Regions from separate parts of the Peribacillus sp. FSL E2-0159 genome, predicted to be linked through region 3. Evidence: riboswitches for the same ligand, from Rfam matches in the RefSeq annotation. Region 3 holds a riboswitch; each other region holds the start of a gene.
The links. Region 3 has a riboswitch for lysine ahead of dapA (4-hydroxy-tetrahydrodipicolinate synthase). Riboswitches for the same ligand answer to the same signal wherever they lie in the genome.
Positions count from the first base shown of each region.

Region 1: another riboswitch for lysine. It lies ahead of NYE63_RS20540 (aspartate kinase); the one in region 3 lies ahead of dapA (4-hydroxy-tetrahydrodipicolinate synthase).
Region 2: another riboswitch for lysine. It lies ahead of NYE63_RS26535 (amino acid permease); the one in region 3 lies ahead of dapA (4-hydroxy-tetrahydrodipicolinate synthase).

Region 1 covers NZ_CP152053.1:4,203,790-4,211,439, reverse strand. The annotation lists gene NYE63_RS20565 (enoyl-CoA hydratase) at 1-492, shown strand, start outside; gene NYE63_RS20560 (electron transfer flavoprotein subunit beta/FixA family protein) at 615-1,388, shown strand; gene NYE63_RS20555 (electron transfer flavoprotein subunit alpha/FixB family protein) at 1,458-2,435, shown strand; gene trxA (thioredoxin) at 2,639-2,953, shown strand; gene uvrC (excinuclease ABC subunit UvrC) at 3,061-4,833, shown strand; lysine riboswitch at 4,895-5,071, shown strand; gene NYE63_RS20540 (aspartate kinase) at 5,160-6,392, shown strand; gene NYE63_RS20535 (YslB family protein) at 6,456-6,926, opposite strand; gene NYE63_RS20530 (succinate dehydrogenase cytochrome b558 subunit) at 7,310-7,650, shown strand, end outside.
Region 2 covers NZ_CP152053.1:5,406,276-5,413,925, reverse strand. The annotation lists gene NYE63_RS26550 (GerAB/ArcD/ProY family transporter) at 1-868, shown strand, start outside; gene NYE63_RS26545 (Ger(x)C family spore germination protein) at 865-1,947, shown strand; gene NYE63_RS26540 (alpha-glucosidase) at 2,033-3,712, shown strand; gene NYE63_RS26535 (amino acid permease) at 3,763-5,214, opposite strand; lysine riboswitch at 5,311-5,494, opposite strand; gene NYE63_RS26530 (LacI family DNA-binding transcriptional regulator) at 5,750-6,712, opposite strand; gene NYE63_RS26525 (zinc ABC transporter substrate-binding protein) at 7,411-7,650, shown strand, end outside.
Region 3 covers NZ_CP152053.1:1,897,892-1,905,541, reverse strand. The annotation lists gene NYE63_RS09450 (SRPBCC family protein) at 590-1,030, opposite strand; gene NYE63_RS09445 (hypothetical protein) at 1,378-1,692, shown strand; gene NYE63_RS09440 (IS110 family transposase) at 2,088-3,035, shown strand; gene NYE63_RS09435 (hypothetical protein) at 3,041-3,319, shown strand; gene NYE63_RS09430 (IDEAL domain-containing protein) at 3,742-3,939, opposite strand; partial or broken gene NYE63_RS09425 (IS110 family transposase) at 4,414-5,080, opposite strand; gene NYE63_RS09420 (YkvA family protein) at 5,237-5,620, opposite strand; lysine riboswitch at 5,973-6,151, shown strand; gene dapA (4-hydroxy-tetrahydrodipicolinate synthase) at 6,287-7,183, shown strand.

The DNA of each region.
Region 1 (7,650 bases), 2.3 Mb from region 3:
AAACCGGTTATTGCAGCCATCCATGGAGCGGCGCTTGGCGGAGGATTGGAGCTGGCTATGGCCTGTCACATCCGTTTGGTAACCGAAAGGGCTAAACTAGGTTTGCCTGAGCTGCAGTTGGGCTTAATTCCTGGGTTTGCTGGGACCCAACGTCTTCCTCGTTATGTGGGCATGGCAAAGGCAGCTGAAATGCTGTTTACAAGTGAACCTATTTCAGGAACCCAAGCTGTGCAATGCGGATTGGCGAATCATGCCTTCACGGATGAAGAACTGATTCCTAAAGCGAAGGAACTAGCCAATAAAATTGCCAAGAAAAGCCCACTGGCTTTAAAGTCGGCCATTGAGTTATTAAATTATTCCAAGCATGATTCCTACCATAAAGGTGTGGAAAGGGAAGCAGCCCTCTTTGGCCAAGCTTTCGATACTGCTGATGCACAAGAAGGAATCGCCGCTTTCATTGAAAAAAGGGAAGCTGTATTCAAAGGGAAATGACGATACGGTATAAATAACTATTTTTATATATCATGCAGGATTTTGATGAAACATGAAGAACAATACTATATATCAATAAAATTCATAATCTTCAAAACTCAAATTATTCGGGAGGTATTATCGTGAACATTTATGTACTGCTGAAAAGAACATTTGATACAGAAGAAAAAATTACACTATCCAACGGGAAAATTAATGAGGATGGAGCAGAATTCATCATTAATCCATACGATGAGTATGCAGTTGAAGAAGCAATCCAGGTGCGTGATGCACAAGGCGGCGAAGTAACGGTTATTTCTGTCGGAACCGAAGAGGCTGAAAAGCAATTACGCACAGCGCTGGCAATGGGTGCTGACAAAGCGGTATTGATAAATATAGAAGACGACATAGAAAATGGCGACCAATTCACGACTGCCAAAATTATAGGCGAATACTTAAAAGGTAAAAATGCCGATTTAATCATTGCAGGGAACGTTGCAATCGATGGCGGTTCTGGTCAAGTGGGACCACGCGTTGCCGAAATTTTAGAAATTCCTTATATTACAACCATTACTAAACTGGACATCGAAAATGGAAATGTAAGCGTTATCCGTGATGTCGAAGGGGATTCTGAAACGATTGAAGCATCCCTTCCATTGTTGGTGACAGCTCAACAAGGGCTAAATGAGCCACGTTATCCTTCATTGCCAGGAATCATGAAAGCGAAGAAAAAACCGCTTGAAGAATTGGAATTGGATGACCTGGATTTGGAAGAAGAAGACGTTGAAGCAAAAACAAAAACGATTGAAATATACCTTCCTGCTAAAAAAGAAGCTGGAAAAGTATTGGACGGCGAAATCGGTGATCAAGTTAGCGAACTTGTTCAATTATTACGCAGTGAAGCAAAAGTGATTTAATCGAAACGGCACTTTTCAAAACAACAAAACACGACAAAATGAAAAATAGAGCACAGGAGGTTTTTATAAATGGCTAGAAAGTTTCTTGTATTGGGCGAAGTTCGTGACGGTTCACTAAGAAATGTATCATTTGAAGCTATCGGTGCGGCTAAACTTGCTGCAGATGGCGGGGAAATCGTAGGTGTTTTAGTTGGTGACAGTGTTCAAAATTTTGGGAATGAATTGATCCAGTATGGCGCAGACCGGGTTGTTGCAGTCGAAAATGATCAATTGAAACAATATACTTCAGATGGATATGCGCAAAGCTTGCTTGCCGTCATCGAGCAGGAAAAGCCAGAAGGGATTTTCTTTGGACATACGGCCCTAGGAAAAGACCTTGCACCTAAATTGGCTGGAAAGCTTGAATCAGGTTTGATTTCCGACGTTACATCCATTGAAGAAGAAGGCGGAAATATCGTTTTCACCCGCCCGATATATTCCGGTAAAGCATTTGAAAAGAAAATTGTTACAGAAGGCGTGATATTCGCGACAATCCGTCCGAACAATATTGAACCATTAGCAAAAGATGAGTCCCGCTCTGGTGATGTTTCTACATTAAGTGTGGATATTAAGGATTTACGCACAATCATTAAAGATGTTGTTAGAAAAGCTAGTGAAGGGGTCGACCTTTCAGAAGCGAAAGTAGTCATCGCAGGTGGCCGCGGCGTGAAAAGTGAAGATGGTTTTGAACCATTAAAGGAACTGGCACAAGTTCTTGGCGGTGCGGTAGGAGCTTCCCGCGGAGCATGTGATGCAGACTATTGCGATTACTCTTTGCAAATCGGGCAAACGGGTAAAGTCGTAACACCTGACCTTTATATCGCCTGCGGAATTTCCGGTGCGATCCAGCATTTAGCGGGGATGTCCAACTCAAAGGTCATCGTTGCCATCAACAAAGACCCGGAAGCTAACATATTCAATGTGGCTGATTATGGAATCGTCGGAGACCTTTTCGAAGTCGTTCCATTACTTACGGAAGAATTCAAAAAACTTAAAGTTAACGCGTAAGAGAAATAATACAGATGAGGGCAAGACATGCGGCATAAGCCGTTACATGTCTTGCCCCTTTCTTTGGGCGAGGCAAGGGTTTTGGCCTGCATGTTAATTCTTTTTTTGGACATCCTACCACTGAAGCAAAATATTAGCATCGATTCTAACAACAATGATATACTGTCTTTAGTTATTTGAGTAAATTTGAGGAGGAATTATATATGGCTATTGTAAATGCAACTGACCAAACTTTCACAACAGATACTAGCGAAGGTGTCGTTCTTGTAGATTTTTGGGCTCCATGGTGTGGACCTTGTAAAATGATCGCTCCTGTTCTTCAAGAGCTTGATACTGAAATTGGCGATACAGCAAAAATCGTAAAAGTGGATGTAGATGAAAACCAAGAAACAGCTGGAAAATTCGGTGTGATGAGCATCCCGACATTAATCGTCCTTAAAGACGGTGAAGTGGTTGACAAGGTTGTTGGTTTCCAACCTAAAGAAGCACTTGCTGAACTTATTGCAAAACACGCGTAATAAATAGTAAGTTAGCTAAAAAAAGCTTCAAGTCTGCGGACTTGAAGCTTTTTTCGCTATCTTGATATATAATGATTGTAAAAATGGGAGAACAGGAGGCTGAATGCATGAATCAACAAATAAAGAATAAACTTGCCCTTCTTCCCGATCAACCTGGTTGCTATTTAATGAAAGATCGTCAGGGAACGATCATATATGTAGGCAAAGCGAAGGTGTTGAAAAATCGTGTCCGTTCTTATTTTACGGGATCCCATGATGGAAAAACATTTCGGCTCGTGAATGAGATTGAGGATTTCGAATACATCGTCACCTCTTCCAATATCGAGGCTCTTATTTTAGAGTTGAACTTAATCAAAAAACATGACCCAAAATATAATGTCATGCTAAAGGATGATAAGACGTATCCTTTCATCAAGCTGACTGCGGAACGCCACCCACGTTTAATCATTACGCGAAAAGTCAAAAAAGACAAAGGGAAATATTTCGGTCCTTATCCGAATGCTTTTGCAGCTAACGAAACGAAAAAATTGCTCGACCGCATCTATCCCCTAAGAAAATGCAATACTTTACCGGATCGTGTTTGTCTATACTATCACCTTGGCCAGTGCCTGGCCCCATGTGTATATGAAGTAGAGGAACAGGAATATAAAAAAATGGTGGATGATATCAACCGGTTCTTGAACGGCGGGCATACTGAAATAAAAAAAGAACTGACTGAAAAAATGCTGGAGGCATCAGAAGAGCTCGATTTCGAGAGGGCCAAGGAGTTCCGTGACAAGATTGCCCACATCGATATTACGATGGAAAAGCAAAAAATGATGACGACCGATTTCATCGACAGGGATGTATTTGGCTTTGCCTATGATAAAGGCTGGATGTGCGTTCAGGTATTTTTTGTGCGGCAGGGTAAATTAATAGAAAGGGATGTTTCACTTTTTCCGGTCTACGATGAACCCGAACAGGAACTTCTTACATTCCTCGGTCAGTTTTATGAGATTACGAACCACTTTAAACCAAAGGAAATCTTGCTGCCTGAATCAGTGGATGCCGAAATGGCCGAAGGGCTGCTTGGTGTCAAAACGATTCACCCGAAACGGGGAGCGAAAAAAGACATGCTTAAATTGGCGAATAAAAATGCCTCCATCGCCCTTCAGGAAAAATTCTCTTTGATTGAAAGGGATGAAGAAAGAACGATCAATGCGGTGGAAAACCTCGGGAACCAACTGGGTATCTACACCCCGCATCGAATTGAAGCTTTCGATAACTCCAATATCCAGGGAAGTGACCCTGTTTCCGCTTTAGTCGTGTTCATTGATGGGAAGCCGGAAAAAAGGGAGTACCGCAAATATAAGATCAAGACTGTCCAGGGGCCTGATGATTATGAATCGATGCGTGAAGTGGTCAGAAGAAGGTATTCCCGAGTATTGAAAGAAGGACTGCCGCTTCCGGACTTAATCATCATTGATGGCGGAAAGGGACATGTGGAAGCCGTTCGGGATATTCTGGAAAATGAATTGGGCCTTGATATACCACTTTCAGGCCTCATTAAGGATGAAAAGCATAGGACATCGCAATTGATGATCGGAAATCCTCTTGAACTCGTACCTCTTGATTCACGGAGCCAGGAATTTTACCTATTGCAAAGAATTCAGGATGAAGTGCATCGGTTCGCGATAACGTTTCATCGCCAGCTGCGCGGGAAAAATGCGGTTCACTCACAGCTTGATGATATTCCAGGAGTCGGGGAAAAACGAAGGAAGCAATTATTAAGGCATTTTGGATCATTGAAGAAAATCAAAGAGGCAACAGCCGAGGAGATCATGGAAGCTGGCATGCCAAAAGGGGTAGCCGAGGGAATCGTTAGAAAATTACAAGAATAATCTTGCTACCGATAAATCTCTATGCTATGATTAAAAAGAATTTTTAACTAGACAACTTAAAAGTGCTGATAGAGGTGCGGAATTCAAGAGTAAAAACCTGGAGAAGTATGAGCTTCCATGAAAGGTTTTGAAAGGGGATAACGCCGAAGGAAGACAAGACTCATACCTTGTTCTCCTGGTCCGACATTTAATAAATGGCGGATTGTCAGGGTTTATACCCTGGAGAGCTATCTCACTGTGTTTACAGTATTAGATATGTGACCACAGCAATGAGATATTTCTCATTGCTTTTTTTATTGCCTAAAAACTAGAGAGGGTGCATGAGGATGGCATTAATCGTTCAAAAATTCGGCGGAACATCCGTCGGTAGCGTAGAAAAAATCAAAAATGTTGCCAATCGGGTAATCGAGGAAGCGGAGAATGGAAATGAGGTAGTCGTCGTTGTTTCAGCTATGGGGAAAACAACGGATCAATTGGTTTCCATGGCCCGGGATATTTCCGGAACCCCGAGCAAGAGGGAAATGGATATGCTATTGACTACTGGGGAACAGGTAACGATTTCCCTCTTAACGATGGCATTGATTGAAGAAGGATATGAAGCCATTTCGTATACGGGCTGGCAGGCTGGCATGCAAACGGAATCCGTTCATGGGAATGCCCGGATTTTAAACATCGATGCTTCAAGGATCCAAGCTCAGCTTCAGGAGAAGAAAATAGTGGTCGTAGCCGGTTTCCAGGGGAACGATGTAAATGGGGAAATCACTACCTTAGGGCGAGGTGGTTCCGATACGACGGCGGTCGCCATCGCTGCAGCGCTGAATGCGGATAGATGCGATATATATACGGATGTAACGGGTGTTTTCACAACAGACCCACGCTACATAGAAGGCGCGCGAAAACTCCAATCCATTTCTTACGATGAAATGCTGGAACTTGCCAACCTGGGGGCGGGCGTCCTTCATCCAAGGGCAGTCGAATATGCAAAAAATTATCAAATTCCGCTTGAAGTCCGTTCAAGCATGGAGAGAGAATCAGGAACGATCATTGAGGAGGAAGCAACTATGGAAGAAAACTTAATTGTACGAGGCATTGCTTTTGAAGACAGTATTACGAGGGTCACAATATATGGTTTGCCCCAGTCACTTGGTGCACTATCCACAATTTTCACGACACTTGCGAAAAACCGGATTAATGTAGACATCATCATTCAAAGCATGACTGCCGAGGATACGACCAATCTATCTTTTTCCACAAAAAGCGAAGATACAGAAGCGGCCTTGATCGTGCTGGAAAATAATAAAGAACAATTGGGATTCGATCGAGTCGAAACGGAAAGCGGGTTGGCCAAAGTGTCGATCGTCGGTTCTGGTATGGTATCCAACCCAGGAGTGGCTGCCGAGATGTTTGAAGTGATGGCCAATACAGGCATCCAGGTGAAAATGGTCAGCACATCGGAAATTAAAGTTTCGACTGTCGTCAATGAAAAGGAAATGGTGAAGGCGGTTGAATCTCTTCATGAAGCATTTAAACTTGGTCAGCATGCAAATGTGCTAGCTTAAGTGTAAGGAGTCCAATAAAAAACAGACTTCCGGTAAAAAGGGTAAGTCTGTTTTAAGGGCTTATTAGATTGGATCTCTGGGATCCCATTGGATGGTGAATATCACTTTTTTTGCGCGGCGTTTGATTTCTTCCGTTGATTCGCTGAGGAATTTTTTTTGCAGTGTAAACTGCTCGGCAAGGAAACCGGCTTCAAGCTGGAAGTGACAATCAGGGTGTAAATCCAAGCGGCGGCTGATTATTTCACCCGTCAGGGATAATTCCATTTCGTGTTTCGTATACTTCAAGATTTCCAGATTGCCCCATCCCGCGCTTTGGAAAAATTCAATAACTTCCTGATCGCCATTCAGTGGGAATTTTCTTGCTAATTGTTTACCTGCCCAATAGAGGATTTGATTAGAGTCTTTTCCGAGAATATCGTTCAATAGAACTTCTCTGATTAATTCGTACCCGAAAGCTGGAACTTTGAATTCTTCAGTTTGAATTTCTTCAGTATGAATCTCTTCTTCTATCGCAGCAGCAATATTTTTTTTCATAATTTATCGCCTCTTTCTGTAAATCTATTATAAACGTATTTCTTTTGCAAATTATACTGTTTTTTATTTATTTAAATAACAATTGGAAAAAAATGAGAAATTATTCCGGGATATTAATAGATTAATTAGTAATTTCTCCAAAATATATACTTGACAGATAAAAAATAGGCAATTTAATCCAATAAAATCTATTCTGAAAAAGAGATTTCTTGTATCCGTTTTCTTGACGCACATAGAAGTCAGGAGTAAAATGGACATGTCACATAATTGTAAAGGGAGTATAGAGGAGTTTTTTGACTCTATACTATATTTTCACGCGGAGATAAAAGGTAGCCACCAGATTATCTTTGCATGATTTTTCACAAATTAAGGGGGGGCACTTAGTGGCAAAGAATCGTGAGTTTGGGAATCGCAGGCTTCATTCACTTCTAGGAGTAATTCCAATTGGTCTATTCCTAATTTTTCATTTATCGGTAAACTTTATGGCAACAAAAGGAGAAGAGACTTTTAATGGGGCAGTTCATTTGATTGAATTTACGCCCGTAAAGATTTTGGTTGAATGGGTCGTCATCTATCTACCAATCCTTTTCCATGCTGTGTACGGAATTTACATTGCCTTTACAGCAAAAAACAATTTAGGAAGATTTGGATTCTTCCGTAACTGGATGTTCATGCTGCAACGCTTGACTGGAATCATAACTTTGATCTTTCTTGTTTGGCATAT
Region 2 (7,650 bases), 2.3 Mb from region 3:
CCACAAAGATTTGTTTGGAAAATGGATAGGAAATGCTTTCAATATTTTATTCATCCTCTACTTTATAATGATCTCCATCATTCTTATCAGGACTTATTTAGAAGTCATTCAGGTTTGGATGTTCCCTGGTGTCAATGTCCTGATGTTATTATCCATTATTCTTATTCTCGTGTATAGTTTTGTGGGCGGAGGGTTCAGGGTCATTACTGGTTTTTGCATAATCGGGCTTATTATCGGATCACCACTATTCCTTTTGAATTATTTCCCATTGAAGTACGCTCACTTTGAAAATTTGGGTCCCTTTCTTGATCATTCCTTTTTGGAAATCATGAAGGCCAGTAAGAAAATGACCCTGAATTACCTTGGTTTTGAATTACTCCTGATTTATTACCCATTCATTAAAAACCGTGAAAAATCTCAAAAGTGGGCCCACTTAGGGGCGTTATTTACTATGTCGATATATATGGTATCGATTATTGTTTCATTAGCCTACTATCACCAAGATCAGCTGAAAGATGTAATTTGGGCCACTTTGACCTTATGGAAAATTGTAGACCTTCCATTCATTGAAAGGTTCGAATACATAGGTATTTCCGTTTGGCTGTTCATGGTGCTGCCGAATGTTTGCATAGGGGTTTGGGCAGCAAGCAGAACAGTGAAAAGAGTATTTGGATTTAGACAGAAAAGGATGGTAGTTTTCATTCTGCTTATCATCTTAATATCCTGCATTTTTTTGGATAATCGCTATAGAATCGATAAGTTTAACACAATCAGTTCGCAAATAGGTTTTTATATCATTTATTTGTATCTTCCTCTCTTATTCATATGGCAGTCGATCGTCTATAAAGTTAGGGGGCATAAATCATGAAGATCAAACTCCTCTTGATTACATTAGCTTGTTTCTTGATGACGGCGTGCGGTGTGGAAAAGCAAATATTGGAAGATGTTTTAATTGCTGAAGTTGTAGGTTATGATGATGCCGGAGACAAACAAATCAAAGGTACGGTCGCTGTCAGCGTTCCTCAGCCTGGTGAGGAAGCAGATCTGGGTAATGAAGTATATGAAGCGATCTCACATGATATAAAGGCAGCCCGCCAGCAGGAAAATGCAAAAACACCATTCCCGATTGTTGGCGGGAGACTGACAGTCATTCTCTATGGTGCAGAATTGGCAGGTATGGGGTTGAATGATTATGTCGATACATATAGGCGTGACCCGATGGTGGGAAGGGATTTGTACTTAGCGGTCGTTAATGGCAAAGCGGAGGATGTAGTTAAAATGGAGCCGAAGTTGATCAAAACTCCAGGGGTTCAAGTGAAAGAGCTGATCGAACAGAATATTAGGACTAATTTGCCTGATGTAGATTTGCACAGGTATTTATATGCGTGTCATGGTAAAGGAATCGATCCGGTCTTGCCGTTATTGGAAACGGCAGGAGATCAAATTCGGGTAAAAGGGATTGCCTTGTTTAAAAAGGATCGTTATATCGGTAAATATATCCCTTATGAGGACGGATTTTTATTTAAAGTCCTTAGTGAAAACTTTAAGCTGGGGAGTTATGAAATTAAATGGAAGGAAAATGACTTTACAGATATCAATAATGTGGAGTCACGTGTCCATTATCATATTTCGAATGCCAATCAAGACCCCAAGGTCAGGATTGAAGTGAAATTAAAGGCGAGTCTGCTAGAGGTCCAAGGCTATGACTTGGGCAAAGCCTTGGACCTGAATAAAATAGAGGCCAGGGCAGAGCGTGTCATTGGTGAAAAATTAAATGAGATGGTAATTATGTTTCAGGAGAACAATATAGATCCGATTGCACTCGGTGATCATGCAAAAAGTAAAACAAGAAATTTCGATCAAAAACATTGGGAGAAGGCATATCCCCATATTCCAATCGAGGTGGATCTGGATATTGAAATGATTCAAACGGGAATAGCTGAATAAAAGTAGAATATTCTGAAGTTTCCCCCTTTATAATAGGGGTATTGGTGTAATGATTATATCAATGCGGCTAAAGAGGGGGAAAGGCATGGACAAAGCATGGTGGAAAGAAGCAGTTGTGTATCAAGTGTATCCAAGGAGTTTTATGGATAGTGATGGAGATGGGATAGGGGATATAAACGGGATCTTTATGAAGCTCGATTATTTACAAGAGCTGGGAGTGAACGTGATATGGCTATCCCCGGTTTATCAATCTCCCAATGATGATAATGGGTACGATATCAGTGATTATAAATCAATCATGACTGAATTCGGGACCATGGCAGATTTCGATAGGTTGTTGAAGGCGGTTCATGAACGTGGTATGAAGATCATGATGGACCTGGTGGTCAACCATTCCTCAGATGAACATCCGTGGTTCAAGGAATCCCGATCCTCAAAAGATAATCCGAAACGTGATTATTATATTTGGAAACCTGGCAGGAATGGGAAAGAACCAAATAATTGGGAGTCCATTTTTAAAGGTTCAGCATGGGAACATGATGAAGGAACCGATGAATATTATTTACATTTATTCAGCAGGAAACAACCGGATTTAAACTGGGAGAACCCTAAGCTCCGTGAAGAAATCTACAGCATCATGACTTGGTGGCTGGATAAGGGTGTCGATGGCTTCCGGATGGATGTCATTAACTTCCTTTCAAAAGATCAAAGCTATTCAGATGGAGCCGTTCATCATGAAAAGCTGTATGGTGATGGAAGCCCCTTTTTCCTGAATGGACCGCGCATACATGAGTTTTTACAGGAAATCAATCAACGGGCACTTTCCGGATATGACGTGATTACGGTTGGGGAGATGCCAGGCGTCACACCGGAGGAAGCGCAATTGTTCACAGGTAAAGATCGTGGTGAGCTACATATGGTCTTTCAATTCGAACATATGGATTTGGGGTGCGGACCGGAAGGGAAATGGAGTAACGATAAATGGAAGCTAACCGATTTAAAGCGAATTCTCTCCAAGTGGCAGACTGGTTTGGAGAGGGATGGCTGGAACAGTTTATACTGGAACAACCATGATCAGCCCCGGGTTGTCTCAAGGTTTGGTAACGATGGAAAGTATCGCATTGAAAGCGCAAAGATGCTTGCCGCTTGTCTTCATATGCTTCGAGGGACACCTTATATATATCAAGGGGAAGAGCTGGGCATGACCAATGTTGCATTTGAAAGCATTGATGAATACCGGGATATCGAAACATTGAATTCATATGACGAACTCGTCAATACACATGGCTGGTCAAAAGAGCGGATGATGTCAGCCATCCACGCCCGCAGCAGGGATAATGCGAGGACACCGATTCAGTGGAATGACTCCCGGAACGCAGGATTCACGAAAGGGACTCCTTGGATTAAGGTTAATCCAAATTTCCCCGAGATTAATGCAGAAATAGCCTACAATGATCCGAATTCCATTTTTCATTTTTATAAAAAGCTTATCCAATTACGCAAGGAACATGAAATCGTCGTTTATGGCCGTTTTGAACTGCTTTGGCCAGAAGATGAACGAATATTTGCCTATACGAGATCGTTTGAAGAAGAAAAGCTGTTGGTACTATGCAACTTTAAAGAAGAGCAGGCCTCCTTTACTTTGCCTGAGGAGCTGCATGCTTATTCTGCCACAAGGCTGATCGGCAATTATGATCAGGAGGAAGAAGGAATCTCCAGCAAACCCCTGCGTCCATATGAATGCCGTGTTTATCATTTGAAATGAAAAAAAGGACCTGTTCTTCTCCGATTAGAGAAGAACAGGTCCTTTGCGTATTATTTTGATTTAAGGTCACATTCCTCAAGGGGAATGATTTTCGTTTTATGCTTAATTTTATAGCCGAACCATAGGACGAAAAATAGAATCAAGCCAATGTAGGAAACAAACATTGAATTCCAGTCGATCCCATCGCTGCTAAAAGCTTGGTACCCCTGTCCGATGATAATGATTATACAAAGGACAAGTGCGAATATAGGCCCGAATGGGAAGCCTTTTGCCCGGTATGGTAAAGCATTCATATCGAGGCCTTGAGCTGCGTAGGCTTTGCGGAAACGATAATGGGCAATCGCAATCCCGACCCAGGTGACGAACCCCGCCATGCCTGAAGCGTTCAATAACCAAATATAAACGACGCCATCCCCGAAAAACGAAGCTAAGAATGCAACGCAGCCAACTAAAGAAGTCACGATAAGTGCATTTACGGGTACTCCTCTTTTATCTAACTTGCCAAGGAATTTCGGTGCTTTCCCATCCCGTGCCAAGTCCCATAGCATACGGGTTGAAGCGTACATGCCAGAGTTACCGGCAGAGAGTACGGATGATAAAATGATCGCGTTCATGATGGATGCAGCAAATGCAAGGCCAGCACGTTCAAATACAAGCGTGAATGGACTTACGGCAACATCTTGACTCAATAAACGTGAATCCGTAAACGGAATGATCATTCCAATAACGAAAATTGCAAGAATATAGAACAAGAGGATGCGCCAGAAAACGGATCTGATCGCTTTTGGGATGTTTTTTTCTGGATCTTCACTTTCACCAGCAGTCACTCCAAGCAATTCCGTTCCTTGGAATGAAAAGCCGGCAGCCATGAATACGCCTAGAATCGTGAAGAACCCTCCGTTAAAGGGACCTTCGCCCATTGTGAAATTGGAAAAACCAATTGGGTCATTCCCACCCATGATTCCGAGAATGATCAGAACACCCGTGATCAAGAAAATGACGACTGTCACGACTTTGATCATGGCAAACCAGAATTCTGTTTCCCCGAAACCTTTAACTGACATGTAATTGATAAGAAACATAGTGATTAACGCAATTGCACTCCAGATAAATGAAGGGCTATCCGGGAACCAGAACTTCATAATTAAGACAACGGCTGCCAATTCGGCGGCAATGGTGATTGCCCAGTTATACCAGTAGTTCCAACCAATCGCAAAACCGAAAGACGGATCGACGAATTTGGATGCATAGACACGGAACGAACCGGCCACTGGCATGAACGCTGCCATTTCTGCAAGACTTGTCATTAAGTAATAAACCATGATGCCGATGATCGCGTATGCCACCAAGGCACCGCCGGGACCGGCTGAATGAATGGCACCGCCACTTGCTAAAAATAAACCTGTTCCAATCGTTCCACCTAATGAAATCATCATTAAATGACGCGCTTTCAGGCTCCTTTTCAGTTCAGTAGGGCTTGATGCTGATTGTGAATTTGACAATTGATGTTACACTCCTTTTTATTGGAAGGGAACGAAAAATAAAAAAACAGCAGTCGAAAAAGATCGACGGCTGTTTATAATAAACCCGTTTATCCTTCCGAAGATAGCTCCCCACGCTTTTGAAAAAACGTGACAGTGGTGTTCCTGTTCGGTAACACCGCCAGCAAGAATATACATGGAATATACCCTAACTTCGGCAACTTATCCTTTCAAACGGAGTCTATAATTTTCCAGAATCTCGTCCGTTTTACTTTTATAAGATGCAGCCTCTAACTCATCGGTAAATGAGGAAGTATTCAATTTTCTAAAATCGTTGCGCCAGCTTGTAAGTGACGTCGGACGATTGTACTCATGAAATTCATGCAATCGCTAATAGATTGCTAGCAACTGAGTAAACTTTACTATATCAAAATTATAAAATAACTTCTAGGATATCGCAATGATTATTTTGTGTGGTTATTTTTTCCTAGTTATTGAATGATGGCAGTAAGGAAGAATTCAAATGTCGATATACTAAAATAAAGGATCCTGATAACTAGACGGTCCTCCTTTTAATTAGGGAGTATTCCAGTTTTACATGTTTGACCACTTCAGGATTCTCAAATAAGTCCACTGCCATTTTCCCGATCCATTCCAGCGGTAAGGAAATGGTCGTGATGTCGAGCATTTCACTAAGGCTATCATTATTGAAGCCGAGAATGGCCACATCTTCCGGTACCCTTATACCCGATTTTTTAGCGGTAAGAATGAAGCCTGCCGCCGTGTCATCATTCGTGATGATTATGGCTTCAGGTTTATCTGACATTGAATTCCATTCCTGAAACAATTGTTCACCGTCTTTGATGTGGTAACTGCCTTCAAACAGCCATTCTTTATTGTTTATCAGTTGATGTTTACTCATGATATCGTTAAAGGCCTTTGTACGATGAGAACTATTTCTGCTCTTTTTACGGCCAAGGCTGTATCCAATTTTCTTATATCCTTTAGTAATCACGTACTCAAGGGCACAGGAGAAAGCTGCATAATGATCAATGCTGATGGATGAGAATTCAGCCTGGGCTGTATCTTCACATAAGATGATCGGTCCGTATTTTTGATAATCCAAAAAGACTTTCATTTCCGAAATCCTTGAACAAACGATAATGCCATCGAGCTGCTTCATTTGCAGCATATTCAAAGCCTGGATTTCTTTCTCTCTGTCATAATTTGTTTGAAAGATGACGATATGACAGCCAATTGCATTTGCCTGTTTAGTGATTCCGTTGACGATTGCCCCGTAATATGGATGATTGTTGAAGGGGATGATGATGCCGATAAGATTAGTTTTGCCTTTTGAAAGATGAATGGCGTTGATGTTTCTCGAATAATTCAAACGATCGATGGCTTCTAAAACGCTCTTTCTTTTATCGGGGCTTACATAAGGATGATCATTCAATACACGAGACACTGTTGAGACAGATACACCAGCGCATTGAGCAATTTCTTTAATATTTGTCATGGTATCACCGTTTTTTCTTTTTTTATATTGTACAGTATGAAACCCATTTCAGGGCAAGAGAACCGAATGAGGCTGTTGAAGATTTCTTCAAATAAGGTCTTGTTCTGGTATGGGTTTCATCCTTTAAGATTGGTTTAAATCTTAGAGGAGGAGGGGATCATGATGTTCCAAACTTTAATCACCCTGTTTGTGCTTTGCGGAATCGAATTGGGATTTGCGTACTTGGCAATTTCCTTAAAACAGGAAAAGTGAGTGGCAATGCATTTGGAATGCTGAATGCCTGTAAAGAATTCCACGGCATTACTCGTGAAATCCGCATGTTTACTCGTGAATTTCACGTCTTCCCGCCATAAACATTAAAAAAGCTCCCCAAGTTTATATTCACCATTAAAACTCCACAATATAAATATAACTTCATCGTTACGTTTCATGTACGGGAAGAAGTACTCTCCCTAGAAATGACTGACTGTCTGGAAGCTCCCTAGTAGAGATTCCAGACATTTTTTGCTGTGTGTAAAAGTCATTGGCCTTTTGAAATGTTTGAAAAAATAGTTGCACTTTTTTTATATAGTTGTGTATAGTATAAAATAAGTTGTGTAGAGGAAACTTTTTAGCATTTACGACAATGTAAAAAAATTTACATTTAGTTTTGCACATGGCAAACTATTTTAGAGAGATGAAAAAGGGAGGGAATATGGATGGGTTTTCTAAAATCTATTGGGGGCGTGCTTGCTGCATTGCTGATTTTAACAGGGTGCGGCAATGATACGGCCGAAAAGGATAACGGCAATGGCAAGTTGGACGTCGTTACAACGACGGGAATGATTGGGGATTTGGTTGAGAATATCGGCGGTAAACATGTCGAGGTTACCAGTTTAATGGGTCCGGGAGTCGACCCCCATCTATATAAAGCGACACAGGGTGATGTGGAGACACTG
Region 3 (7,650 bases):
GACAGCTCCAATCTTCAGCTAACGCACCCGTTCGTATTATAAGGTCATCCAGAAAATATTTCTGGTTGACCATTTTTTATATCGATATATGATAACCGTAGCCGGGGTAGAACGTCCGCACCCGTGGGACTTGATCCCGTCAACTAAACAGTTCGCCCCCTACTTGTAGAAACATGATTGAGGCTGGTTGGGACTATGATCTCGTATAACAAGCGAACCTATGATACTACAAGAAGGAATTGGGGTACCGGTGATTTTATACTAGGAGGAGATAATTAATAAACCCCTTACATAATAATACCCTAAATATACCATAACCTACTTCAACTATCCTGCCCCTTTAGTTCCATAAGAAAAGAGCTGCCTTAAAGACAGCTCCGACCTTCAGCTAACGCACCCGTTAGTTCATTAAGAAAAGCGATTCTGGAATATTGAAAAAAAGAGGCCATCCTTTTTGGACAGCCCCCTTTCCGCTAATTATAAAATTTCTAGTAGAGCTCGATATCATTATATTGGTCACTTCAGAATGTTACCATCTATACTTCAGAGAAGGTATCTCCAAAATGAATTGGCTTTCAATCTTTGAAAACTATGAGAATACTGCAATTTTACGTGCGATAGATTCTGTTAAACGAGATGCTACTTTTGGAACAGCCCATTTAATAATTGGTGTTAACACCGCACCAGATAATCCGCCTGCATGGATTTCCACCGTACAAGTCATTATTGTTTTACCATTAACATCTTCTGCAGTAAAGTGACCGCTTCCTGTAAAATTATCTGATAAACCTTTTAGTTCAAACTTAATATTTGAAGGTTCATTCCATTCGGTAATATCTACCTGCGCTTGTATTGTTTTTTTAATACCTTTCACACTACCTTCAAATGTCCAAATAGATTGCTTGTCATTTATGATTTCATGTTCTTTATAGGCTGGTACTGTCGTTGCCCATTTTTCGAGATCACTGACATAATCCCAAACTGCTTGTACATCTACTGGAACTACTACAGTATGCGTTCCCGTTGCCATTATGATCCCCACCTTCACTATGTATGAATTGTAACTTTACATTTCTACAGAATAATTATTACATAAAAAGCATAAACTTACATCACTAATTATGTATAGCTTTCCTTCTTCCAATCCCCCAATTATTTGTAGAATCAAAATTTTCCAATCCTCCACAATCCGGCCCTTTAATGGAATAACAGGACTGACGTTTTTAATCGACTTTAATGTCACTTAACAGTATTCCTTATGGAACTATCCTGCCCCTTTAGTGTAGTAACTAAACTGTAAACGGATTGTTACGCTAATAGCATTGTTGGAGGAGACTTCAATATATATAATTAAGACTCGTTAAGGAGTGATGAAAGATGATAAGCGTAACAGTAGATAAGTTAAAATTCAAGAAGCAATTATCGGGGATTGAACAAATCACACTGAAAGATTTTCTGTATACCTGGGTAGGTAGCTCAAGCAAGGGATTTCATGATTTTTTTCACCTTGAGTACACAGTAGATGTATTTGCCAAAATGGAAAAAATGACGAATGACACCGATTTGTTGATTTCTGATGATGATTATTTCAGATACATAACATTGACGGAAGATAATCAAATTGTGATAGGTGTTTTAAATATGAATTCAGAATTAAAACATAGAATAATTTCACTAGATAAGATGAAATAATTCTTCGTTTTCTTTAACCCATAAGAAAAGAGGCAGCGTGGTACACTGCCTTTTTTTATTTGTTTACTATATGTCTTATGCGACGTTACTTAATTATCCTGCCCCTTTAGTTCCATAAGAAACTTCTATGGCGGCGATTCTCGCCGCCACCATCTACTACGAAAATCTAAACTCAAAATAGAGTCTAACCCTTTAACTCCTTGACGATAATGGATGATAACAATACAACCAGGCTGAACCTTTTTTGGTGGATCTTAAGGAAGATACCCTGTATAAGAAACTGGTTGTGACAGTATTGAAGAACCATTTAGTGTACTACAAGTACGTATACAAAAATTTTTGTAACAAATCTCCTGTCATATGTATTGTTAATCTTTTATTGAGGTGATTCTCCTATGGAAGCAATGATTGAACGGTGTGCTGGCCTAGATGTACACCAAGAAACAGTAGTAGCCTGTGTATTATTTGGTCCATTAGATAAAAAGCCAAATACCTCTATTGAAACTTTTTCAACTACAACAACAGGACTCTTGGCTTTAAGTGATTGGTTAACTACCCTTCGGGTATCCGATGTTGTGATGGAAAGTACTGGAGTCTACTGGAAACCAATATGGAATATACTCGAAGATTCTTTTCACCTTGTTCTTGCCAATGCCAGACATGTCAAAAATGTTCCAGGGCGTAAAACTGATGTGAAAGATGCCGAATGGCTTGCCAAGCTTCTAAGATGCGGACTTATTGAAAGCAATTTTGTTCCACCGGAGGATATTCGTGATTTACGAGATCTTACTCGTTATCGAAAAAAATTGATTCATCATCGCACCTCAGAGCAGAATCGCATTCACAAAATTCTTCAAGATGCTAATATCAAGCTAACATCCGTACTATCAGACATTTTTGGTGTATCGGGACGCCGTATCCTTGAAGCGATTCTAAACGGTGAAAAAATAGAGACCGATGGTCTTCGAAAAATGGTGGATTGGCGAACAAAAGCAAGTATTACTGACATTGCCAGTGCAATTAATGGTCGTATTCGCCGTCATCATCGTGATATGTTGCGTTACCATTGGGAGCATATGAGTTATTTAGAAAAAGCCATAGAAGAATTGGAAAAACAAATCGATCAACTCCTGTCCCCCTATCGTAAAGAAGTAGAATTATTGGATGGAATACCTGGTGTGAACAAAGCTGCCGCAGCTACTTTTATTGCAGAGATGGGCGTTGATATGTCCGTATTTAAGTCAGCTAAACACCTTGCCTCTTGGGCTGGTGTGAGTCCCGGAAATTACGAAAGTGCTGGTAAAAAAAAACGAGTAAAACCACACAAGGTAACAAAGCTTTAAAAACGATGGCTGTAGAGTGTGTACTAGCGACATCAAGGCAAAATAATCGAATTGCTTCACATCGAAAAAGGATTACCAAACGGCAGGGAAAAATGAAGGGACGAATCGCTTCTGCTCATTTACTATTAACGATTGCTTACAACATCTTAAAAACAGGGGAACCCTATCAAGAACTAGGCTCAAATTACCTTGAAGAAAAACAAATGAACAAAGAATTAAAAATGATCGAATACCTAAAAAAGAAAGGCTATACAATCGCTCCATCTGAACAACAAACTGCATAACCAGTTAAAATAACGACATAGTACATTTACGTCCTTCAAAAAAATTAGAATATGGTGGGCTTATTTTAGTATGGCCTTTCACGAATATGTTTTCATACAAAAAGAGTTGCCTTATAGACGGCTCTTTTCTTCAGCTAACGCACCCGTTAGTTGAACAAGTAAAAATCCACACTAGAGTCATTTAATGATTTCATAATGAACAAAGTTTTGTTACGAGAAAGGCAATAAAAAACATCTTTTTCAAATCGAACAGTGGTGTGTTCAGAAAAGGACCAGTTTTGGAACAAATAATAACTTATTTATAATATCGTGCTTAATCGATAAAAATCAAATAAACGCCAATCCCTTATAGATATGGGATTGGCGTTTTGGCGTACTTCTTAAAGTTACAAATATGTTAAGTTCATTTTATAAACAACATTTTAAGAAATGTTTTTCAATTCCTCTGTTAATCGTAGGAATTCTTCTTTGTTTTTATCCTGTAATGACTGGTCAATCTCTTTTCGGATTTGCTCTTTTCGGAAATTTAGAAGGGCTTTGTTTATCACCATTTCAGCAAATTCAGAATCCTTGACGTTTATTTCAGATTGTGGTGGTGTATTAGCCAAATTCTTTTCCATAGGAAACCAACTCCTTGACCTTTTTTCTATTATACCAAAAGTTTTCAAACTATTCAAATAATTATTCGAGTAGTTCCAATGAAATAATCCGTTTGCTCAATGAAAATGAGTCAGTGAAAAATATAAGTGAAAAAACAGGTGGAACAAGAATGACTATCTATAATATAAAGAAGAATATGAATTTGTGTAATTGTACAATTGTGTAGTTGTGTTAGAATTACAAAGTACAAATAAAGCCTACATCCTTAATCGTTATCAAGACCTAAATTAAAAAAAGATTTATTAATTAAAGGTCATAACATATAATATATAACTAATATGTTTTGACCTTTGTTATCCAACTAACCAGCTAATAGGATGTCAATATCTTTCTCTAAAATTTTCATTTCCCTTATGATATACTATTTTTGGCCATGCCAAATAACCCTCCAAAACCCTTTGGAAGGATTTTTCTCTGTTTCACAAAACCGTTAATTAGGCTAAATCTAGGAACGTTTCTTTTCTCTTTAATAGAGCGTAAATCCAATGAAGCAACTTATTCATGCAGGCAACGATTGACACTTTGGCAGGTTTTCCTTCTGATTTTTTCTTATCATAGAATGCTTTAAGCTTTTTGTTCCTTGAACTTCTTATGCCGCATAATACGGCAAGTTACAGAGAATGACGTAGTCTGCTCGAACCTCTTTTTGTTATACGATTAATGGTTGCCGTAAACTTTCCCGATGAATGAACACTTGGATCTACTCCAGCGAAGGCAACCAGTTTTTTCGGATGATTAAACCGATCGATTTCACCAATTTCAGAGATAATCGTGGCTGCGATTTTTTCTCCGATACCGGGAATCGATTGGATGATCTTATATTCTTCCAGTTCATTTGCCAGGGCCACTATACGATCTTCCAAATCAGAAAGGTGACCCTGGTAATGAAAAAGCAAACTCAATATACATACGAAGATTGATTACGTGACTTTCATACACGCTTTTTTAAATGGATTTCGAGATGCGGAATCCATTATTTTGCTTTTTCCCATGGCTAGGACAGAACTCCATTACACGCTCTGCTAGTCTACTTTCTCCGGCTTTTAATACCGCCTCTGAAGTAGGATATTCCTTTAACATTAATAAAGAAACCTTCGAATATCATATTTTATACCTGAAAAACAACAATACTACTTAACAAAGAATAACGATAAAAGAGCAACTTGCTACGAATCAAATGGATAACTAAACTGCCCCGATAGCTGCATAAGAAAAAGCTGCCTTAAAGACAGCTCCGATCTTCAGCTAACGCACCCGTTAATGGAGTATGCGATAAATATTAATAATAGCCCATATTATAATTAAGCCCCAAATTAATACTATCATTGAGCCGACTATCCAATTCTTCGGCTTACCGTTTTTCATCATTTCTTCTGCCTTAACTTCACAGTCGGTTAATACAGTCTTTGGTATCATCTTTAATGCAAGCATTATCCCTATTGGAACGAGAATTACATCGTCTAAGTAGCCAAGAATGGGTATAAAATCAGGTATTAGGTCAATCGGACTGAATGCATAAGCTACAACACAAGCCGTAAATACTTTTGCATACCAAGGTACCCTTTCATCTTTACAAGCAAAGTAAAGGATAAAAATCTGTCGTTTTAAATTTCTCGCCCAAGTCTTAATTTTCTTAAACATTTTATCTCCTAAAAATAGTTAAGATTTTATTTCCATTATAACAAAATAAGATTTACAAAGGATTGTTATAACAATATCCTGCCCCTTTAGTTCCATAAGAAAAAGCTGCCTTAAAGACAGCTCCGTTCTTCAGCTAACGCACCCGTTAGTTTAAGTACAATCCTTCACAATCTTGATTTACCCGCCCCACGTAAGCTCAATAAAAAGGGCCACCCACAAAGAGAAGAGCTTCTAGCCTTTTCCATCGATTATCCATGTATTTTTAATAAAACTTCAAAATTGGACTTGCATTAGAAAGGATTCCCTGTTATATTACAGTCAATTAAATATTTTCTTACTTCATACTTTTTGAAGTGAGGATAGAGGAGCAAAGACCATTAGTACACATTTTGAGGAGAATGAGATCCTATGACTATTGTGGAAAGGGGGATTTGCCGAAGCGGAAAGAATCTCATGTTCTTGAAGCTGGTTCTGCTATTGAAAAAATACAGGACTGTCATATAGGAAACTATATGGAGGGCTATCTTACGCGCGGAAACATTTTTTTGATAAATATTGTTTCTACTGCAGCAGCGAATCCTCGTTGTTGCTTTTTTGCGTTTATTCCTGAATGGCCCTAACCACCTCTGAATTTTTAAAAAAAATTATACAAAAGGGTGTGAAGTTATGAATTTTGGCCAAGTTTTAACCGCAATGGTTACCCCGTTTAATCATAATGATGAGGTTGATTTCAATGCTACGAGAACTCTAGTAAATTATTTAATTGCTAATGGTACTGATGGATTAGTAATAGCTGGTACAACTGGGGAGTCTCCTACATTAACTGCAGAAGAGAAAGTGGATTTATTCAAAATGGTTGTAGAAGTTGTTGATGGAAGAGTTCCAGTCATAGCTGGAACTGGCTCAAATAACACGAAGGCTTCCATCAGCTTAACAAAACAAGCAGAGGCAGCAGGAGTCGACGGAATCATGCTCGTTACCCCATACTATAACAAGCCGTCTCAAGAAGGATTATTTCAGCACTTTAGTGCTATTGCCCATTCAACATCATTACCGGTAATGCTATATAATATCCCCGGACGAAGTGTTGTGAACATGTCAGTAGAGACGATTGTCAACCTCTCAAAAATCAACAATATTGTGGCAATAAAAGAAGCAAGTGGTGACTTAGATGCCATGGCACAAATCATCAGCAAAACAACTAACGATTTTACATTGTACAGCGGCGATGATGGGTTAACATTACCGGTTTTAGCCATCGGTGGAACAGGCATTGTTTCAGTAGCTTCACACATAATTGGTAATGAAATGCAAGAAATGATCAATAGCTTTAAAAATGGCGATGTCCAAGGTGCTGCCAATGCACACCGTAACCTTCTTCCAATTATGAAAGCTTTATTTGCTGCACCAAACCCAACACCGGTAAAATCAGCATTAAATATGCGAGGGATAAATGTTGGAGGTGTCCGCTTACCATTGGTCCCTTTAAACCAAGAAGAAAAAAGAGCACTACAAATAGCTCTAAACCCTAGTAACGTAGAAGCAATTTTGTTAAAAAAATAAACTAATGATTCATTTAGCGAGTCTTTAATACAGATTTTCTAATTAATAATCATATAAACTGGAGAAATTTTAAAAAGCAGTGCAACTCCGAAAGAAGTGCACTGCTTTCTAATCGATGCACGACTCTGGAAATAAAGCTAGTAGAAATAGCTAGAGATAATAAAGTTAAAGATATTATTGCGTCAACTGAACCAACATTAATTATATAGCCTGACCTTTAATTCACCGCGTTTTCCTTTAACTTATCGATTTCTTTTTGTCCTTCATCTCCCCCTCCACATTGAATAGGGCTCTTGTTTAGTTGTAAATCCACTTTTTCTTATAAAACAATTATAGACAAGCACTTATAATAAAAGCCTTTTTGTCAACAAGAACGCGGTTACTGCGCTAATGGTTAATATAAAGAGAAACAAATTAGATGAGATCTAAAAACTTTTATTTTCAATAATTTATATCCACTTTTTTAC